DNA from 2 places in the Methylobacterium sp. NPDC080182 genome. Region 2 is predicted to be linked to the other one. Evidence: riboswitches for the same ligand, from Rfam matches in the RefSeq annotation. Region 2 holds a riboswitch; the other holds the start of a gene.
What was found. A riboswitch is a leader RNA that binds a small molecule or an ion and turns the genes downstream of it on or off. The one in region 2 is predicted to bind thiamine pyrophosphate.
Positions count from the first base shown of each region.

Region 1: another riboswitch for thiamine pyrophosphate. It lies ahead of thiO (glycine oxidase ThiO); the one in region 2 lies ahead of thiC (phosphomethylpyrimidine synthase ThiC).

Region 1 covers NZ_JBNNWO010000011.1:216,901-220,305, forward strand. Annotated here, with positions in the region: gene ACQKQD_RS20445 (thiazole synthase) at 1-77, opposite strand, end outside; gene thiS (sulfur carrier protein ThiS) at 80-292, opposite strand; gene thiO (glycine oxidase ThiO) at 289-1,512, opposite strand; TPP riboswitch at 1,577-1,705, opposite strand; gene ACQKQD_RS20460 (retropepsin-like aspartic protease family protein) at 1,939-2,445, shown strand; gene ACQKQD_RS20465 (glycosyltransferase) at 2,843-3,405, shown strand, end outside.
Region 2 covers NZ_JBNNWO010000015.1:13,338-16,742, reverse strand. Annotated here, with positions in the region: gene ACQKQD_RS24265 (restriction endonuclease) at 1-226, opposite strand, end outside; gene ACQKQD_RS24260 (alpha/beta hydrolase) at 242-1,072, opposite strand; TPP riboswitch at 1,187-1,292, shown strand; gene thiC (phosphomethylpyrimidine synthase ThiC) at 1,364-3,250, shown strand; gene ACQKQD_RS24250 (TY-Chap domain-containing protein) at 3,273-3,405, opposite strand, start outside.

The sequences.
Region 1 (3,405 bases), on a different contig from region 2:
GACGACAGCCTCACCCCGGCGATGGTCAGGCTGTCATCCCCACCCTCGGGGCGCGGCGGCGTGTGACTCTGGTCCATGCTCAACCTCCCTGCATGGCGCGGACGATCTCGACCCGGTCGCCCTCCGCGACCGGTGTCTCGCCCCAGTCCCGGCGGCGCAGAACGCGGCCGTTCAGCGCGATGGCGACGCCCTGCGGACTCTCGATACCGCTCTCCTCCGCCTCGAGGCGGAACAGGGCGTCCACCGTCTCGACCGCGCACTCGCGCGGCTCACCGTTGACCAGGAGTTTCATGCCGAGGCCCTCAGCGCTTCCGGCTGGCCGAAGCGCGCGCGGGTGAAGGGACGCGCCACCTCCGGCAGCGCGCCGCGCAGCACCAGCGCGGCGATCGCGTCGGCGGTGACCGGGGCGAGCAGGTAGCCGTTGCGGTGATGCCCGGTGGCGGCGACGAGGCCCGGGGCGATCGCGTCGAGGATCGGCGCGTCGTCGTCCGAGGTCGGTCGGTAGCCGCTCCAGACCGCCTCCACCTCCATCTCCTCGATGCCGGGCAGCACCCGGCGGGCACCCTCCAGCAGGGCGTAGAGTCCGCCCGCGGTGACGCCGGGCCGGAAGCCGCAATCCTCGACGGTCGCGCCGACGATGAGCTGGCCGTCGCTCTTCGGCGCCATGTGGACCTGCTCGGTCCAGACCATCCGCGCCAGGGTACCGGTCCGGGCGGTGGTGCGCAGGGCCAGGGACTGGCCCTTCAGCGGGCGGACCGGCAGGGCGAGCGCGTCGGGCAGCAGGCCGCCCTCCCCGCTCCAGGCGCCGGAGGCGAGGACGACGGTCTCGGCCGCGACGACGCGGTCACTGGCGCGGATCCCAGTCACGCGGCCACCCGACCAGTCCAGGGCGGTGACGGGGGTCCGCTCCGCCAGGATCACGCCGGCGCGGCGGCAGGCCTCGGTGAGGGCGTCCATGACCAGACGGGGGTCGATCTGATGGTCGCGCGGACAATGGATCCCGGCGGTGACGGAGGGGCGCAGGCCCGGCTCCAGGCGCCGCACCTCGCTGCCCGGCAGCCACGTGGCCTCGAGTCCGGAGCGGCGCTGAAGGTCGTAGCGGAAGCGCAGGCGTTCGACCTCCTCGCGGCCGACCGCCAGCACCAGGGTGCCGTCGGCCCGGTAGTCGATCGCGCGGTCGGACGCGGCTTGCAGGGCATCGCGGAATTCGGGCCAGAGCCGGAGCGAGTCCAGGGCGAGCGGCAGCAGCGGGTCGGAGCCGGGCTCGTGCTCGGCGGCGGGGGCCAGCATGCCGGTCGCCGCGAGGCTCGCGCCCGCCCCGATCGTGTCCCGCTCCAGCACCGTCACGGCGCGGCCGGCCCGGGCGAGGCGCCACGCGATCGACAGCCCGATCAGCCCGCCGCCGACCACGGCGACGTCCGTCCGCGCCGGAAGGGTCGCCGGCGCGACGCTGCCGTCCGGGTTGCGGCGGCGGCCGATCGGTGAGGCGGGTCGGTCGAGGGGCACAATCATCTCCGCGGATTGCCGTCGCGGAGATCGGGCCGTGCGCTTCGGTGAGAAGCTGTGGCCTGCCTTTCAGGCGGCCGCGGTCCAATCCCTACGCCGGTATGAGCCGGATCAGGTTCGAAGGATTTCCGCGCCGCAGGTCCTGACGGACGTGCCAGCGGTTTCTCAGCCCCTTGCCGGGGATCTCCCTGGAACAGACGCAGATGTGGCTCCCCGGCCGCTGCCGGTCAACCCCGCGCCGCGAGCATCCAGTCGTTCCCGCGACAATCCGCGGATCCCGGTGACGATCTGGACACCAAGCGGAGCTGAATCGGCGCGCGCGCCGCGGCGGCGACCGCGATCGCGCACCATCCCTTCACCGGTCTGGCCTCTCATCACCGGGATTCCGGAACGTCTCCGGTCGCCGGCACTCCACGTCACGGGCGGACTCGCGTGCGCGCAATCCTATTGATCTGCCTGCTCGGCTTCCTCGGTGTCACGGCCGCCCTGAAGCTGCGCGACGGCATGAAGCCGGCGCCGGTGGCCCTCGCCGTCACGCCGCCGCCGGAGCCCGTTCCCGCAGTCGACGCCGCCGGCGTGGCTCTCCAGGCCGGGCGCAACGGCCACTTCTTCGTCAACGCGCTGCTGGACGGCCGCTCGCTGCCGATGATGGTCGATACGGGAGCGAGCGCCTGCGCGTTCTCCGAGGAGGATGCCGCGCGGATCGGGATCCGGGTCACTCCGACCGATTTCACCCGCGTCTGGAACACCGCGAACGGCACGGTCCGCGTGGCGCCGATCCGGATCGCCATCGTGCAGATCGGATCGATCACGGTCCGGGACGTCGATGCGGTCGTGATCCCGCGCGGGCTCCTGTCGACGAGCCTGCTGGGCATGTCGTTCCTCAGGCGTCTGCGCGATTTCGGCATCTCCGGCAGCACGATGACGCTCAGGGGCTGAAGCGGCCGGAGATCGACGCTGATCTGTCTGGTCGAGGCGCGCCTGTGGCGGGCCCCGGGCCTGCACCACGGGATCGGCTGCGGGCTCAACGCCCGCGCCGATGACCTACGGCGTTCGGGCCTCGTGCCAGCCCGATGGCGGGTGTCTCCTGATCCGCTCGATCGGTCTATCGGTCGCGGGTATTTGCAGTCATAAGACCGTGAGCCGAAGTATTTATATATAACTGGCCGATTATATGTCGTTTCAGATATTTAATCCAAATCTTGCCGAAGGATATGATTGTTTTGTCAGCGCATTCCGGCAATGCTAGGAGCGTTCATGACTGCGCATCCGACGCGTGAGCGCACGACGGGACGGCTTCGGTATGAAGAATCGCGAATCGACGATCTGTTTGTCCATGATCGTGAAGGACGAGGTCCACGTTATCCGGCGTTGCCTCGATTCTGTTCGTCCGATCATCGATCATTGGATCGTCGTCGATACCGGCTCGACGGATGGAACCCAGGATGTCGTCCGTGGCGCGCTCGCGGACATACCGGGTGCCCTGGTCGAGCGCCCCTGGGTCGATTTCGCCTTCAACCGGAACGAGGCCTTGAAACTCGCGCGGCGTCACGCGCAGTACGCATTGATCATCGACGCCGACGATGAGCTGATCATCCCGGCGGACTTCACGATGCCGAAGCTGCGTGCGCCCGGCTATCGGTTCGAGATCATCGACGCGCACACGCGGTACTGGCGCAACCAGCTGGTCAGCACCCGGGAGAACTGGCGTTACCGGGGCGTCCTGCACGAATTCCTCAGCTGCCCCGGCGTGACAGAGACACCGATCCTCCCCCTCGCGATGCGTCGGGGCGACGACGGTGCCCGCCACCGCGACGCGACGGCGGACGCGCGGGATATCGCCGTCCTCGAGAAGGCGCTGGCGGTCGAGACGGACCCCTTCATGATCGCCCGGTACAC
Region 2 (3,405 bases):
CCGCCTCGCTGTAGCGGGCGTGGATCGCCGAGTGGCAGATCTGGTGCAGCCGGACCGTGCCGCGATGGGTCCCGCCCTTCAGCTTCGGCGTGAGGTGATGGAGGCTGGAGCGGGCGCGGCGCGGGATCGGGCGCTCGCAGAGGGGGCAGACCGGGTCCGGCGGGCCCGGGACGCCCGGCCCGTCCGGATCCTCGGCGCTCCAGCGCTGCGAGCGCCGTCCGACCACGCGAGCCTCCCTCTCCTACCCCTGCTGGTCCACCGGCTGCGGGCAGGCCGGACCGACGCCCTGTCCGAACAGCGCCTCGGCCTCGCGATCTCGGCTCCCCAGGATGGAGACGTGGTCCCCGGGGATCACGTCGATCCGCGCCCGCGGGCCGGCCGCCTCGGCGAGGTTCCGCGCCAGCTTGGCCGGCACCACCGTGTCGTCGCGGCCCTGCACGATCAGCACGGGCGCCGACCCGTCGCGGATGCGCAGGTCCGAGCGGTACGTGTCGCGCAGGAGCCAGATCGGGGCTAGCGGGACATGCAGCCGCACGGTGTGGATCATCGAGTCGAAAGGCGCCTCCAGGTACAGGCCGATCGTCGGCACCCGTTCGGCGACGGCCACGGCCACGGCGGCCCCGAGGGAGTGTCCGTGGAGGAGGATCGGCGCGTCGGGCGCCCGCGCCCGCGCGGCCTCGACGGCCGCCAGCCCGTCGCGGATCAGCCCGTCCTCGCTGGGGCTGCCGGTGGAGCCGGGATAGCCGCGATAGGCCACAGTGAGCACGCCCCAGCCGCGCGCCCGCCAGGGCTCCGCGGCGAAGCGGGCCGCGTGCGGCTCGGGGCGGGACCCGTTGCCGTGGAAGCTCACGACGACGCCGCAGCCCGGCCGCGGAGGCCGCCACAGGCCGTGCAGGGTCTCGCCGTCGGGGGTCGCGACCGTGATCGTCGCGAGGCCCGGCGGGATCGTCCACGGGTTCTGCGGCCCGAAGGCGCCCGGATAGAGGAACCGGCGCTGCCCGAGCGCGAGCGCGACGCAGGCCAGCCCGCAGAGGAGGAGCGCGGCGAGCAGGAGGCCGGCGATGAGGCGCATTGCGGTGCGATTGCGGCGGGGGAGAACGCGTGCGTTCGGACGAACGGTTTCGGGGATGTGTTTTCTAGGGCGGCCGGTCAGCATTGACAAAGCCGTCCGCGGGCCCGAGTCTGGAACCGTTCCGAGGGGGGCCCTGAAGAGGGCTGAGATTGGGCACGCTGCCCTGACCCTTGAACCTGATCCGGCTCATACCGGCGGAGGGACGGGAACCTGCGGTCGCATCTCGCGCGACCTCATCTCATCTCGGCCATCGCGTGGACCGGACCGCTCCAGCACGAGGAGAGGCCCACGATGAACGCACCCGTTCTCCCGAAGGACGTGAAAGGCAGCCCCGAGACCGTGACCACGGGTCCGGTCACCGGATCGCGCAAGGCGTACGCGAACCCGGCCGGGCGGCCGGACATCCGCGTCCCCTATCGCGAGATCGTCCTCTCCGATCCGAAGGAGGAACCGGTGCGGGTCTACGACCCGTCGGGCCCCTACACCGAGACCGATGCCCGCATCGACCTCAACGCCGGCCTTCCCGGCGTGCGCGAGCCCTGGGTCGCGGCCCGCGGTTACGCGGCCGTCGCGCCGCGGGCGGTGAAGCCCGAGGATAACGGCTTCGCGGGCGACAAGCTCGTGGCCCCCTGCCCCGCCGAGCGGACCATCCGCAAGGCGGCCCCGGGCCAGATGGTGACCCAGTACGAGTTCGCCCGCGCGGGGATCATCACCGAGGAGATGATCTACGTCGCCCATCGCGAGAACGTCTGCCGCGAGGCCATGCTCGCGGGCGCCGAGGCCGCGCTCGCGGACGGCCAGAGCTTCGGGGCCTCGGTCCCGCCCTTCATCACCCCGGAATTCGTGCGCGACGAGATCGCCCGCGGCCGGGCGATCATCCCGGCCAACATCAACCACACCGAGCTGGAGCCGATGGCGATCGGCCGGAACTTCCTGGTCAAGATCAACGCCAACATCGGCAACTCCGCCGTGACCTCCTCGGCCGCCGACGAGGTCGAGAAGCTCGTCTGGTCGATCCGCTGGGGCGCCGACACGGTCATGGACCTGTCCACCGGCCGCAACATCCACAACATCCGCTCGTGGATCATCCGCAACAGCCCGGTCCCGATCGGCACGGTGCCGATCTACCAGGCGCTGGAGAAGGTCGGCGGCGACCCGCTCAAGCTCGACTGGGAGGTCTTCAAGGACACGCTGATCGAGCAGGCCGAGCAGGGCATCGACTACTTCACCATCCATGCCGGCGTGCGCCTCGCCCACGTGCCGCTGACCGCGCGGCGCGTCACCGGCATCGTCTCGCGCGGCGGCTCGATCATGGCCCGCTGGTGCCTCGCCGGGCACCGGGAATCGTTCCTCTACGAGCGGTTCGACGAGATCTGCGACATCATGCGGGCCTACGACGTCTCGTTCTCTCTGGGCGACGGCCTGCGCCCGGGCTCGATCGCCGACGCCAACGACGCCGCCCAGTTCGGCGAGCTTGAGACGCTGGGCGAGCTGACCAAGGTCGCCTGGGACAAGGGCTGCCAGGTGATGATCGAGGGCCCCGGCCACGTGCCGATGCACAAGATCAAGGTCAACATGGAGAAGCAGCTGAAGGAGTGCGGCGAGGCGCCGTTCTACACCCTCGGCCCGCTGACCACCGACATCGCCCCCGGCTACGACCACATCACCTCGGGCATCGGCGCCGCCATGATCGGCTGGTTCGGCACCGCGATGCTCTGCTACGTCACCCCGAAGGAGCATCTCGGCCTGCCGGACCGGGACGACGTGAAGACAGGCGTCATCACCTACAAGATCGCCGCCCACGCCGCAGACCTCGCCAAGGGGCATCCCGCCGCGCAGCTCCGGGACGACGCGCTCAGCCGCGCCCGGTTCGACTTCCGCTGGGAGGACCAGTTCAACCTGGGCCTCGATCCGGATACCGCCCGGCGCTTCCACGACGAGACTCTGCCGAAGGACGCCCACAAGGTCGCGCATTTCTGCTCGATGTGCGGGCCGAAATTCTGCTCGATGAAGATCACGCAGGACCTGCGCGCCGAGGTGCTGGCGATGGAGGAGGCCGGCGAAGTCGTGGGCGCGGCGCCCGCGATGTCGAAGGCCGAGGCCGAGGCCGGCATGCGGGCGAAGTCGCAGGAATTCCTGGCCGAGGGCGGCAAGCTCTACGTCGACGCCGCCGAGTGAGATGGCGGCGCGCCCGGTCCGCTCAGGATTCGGGCGCGCCGCAGCCCCGCCCCGGCGTTCCGCCGTGCGGGGCCTCGATATCGAGAATGTCGCCCGGGCGGGCGCCGTAGGCATCGTGCAGCGCCGCGAGCATCAGATCCGCGGCGATGCCCGTG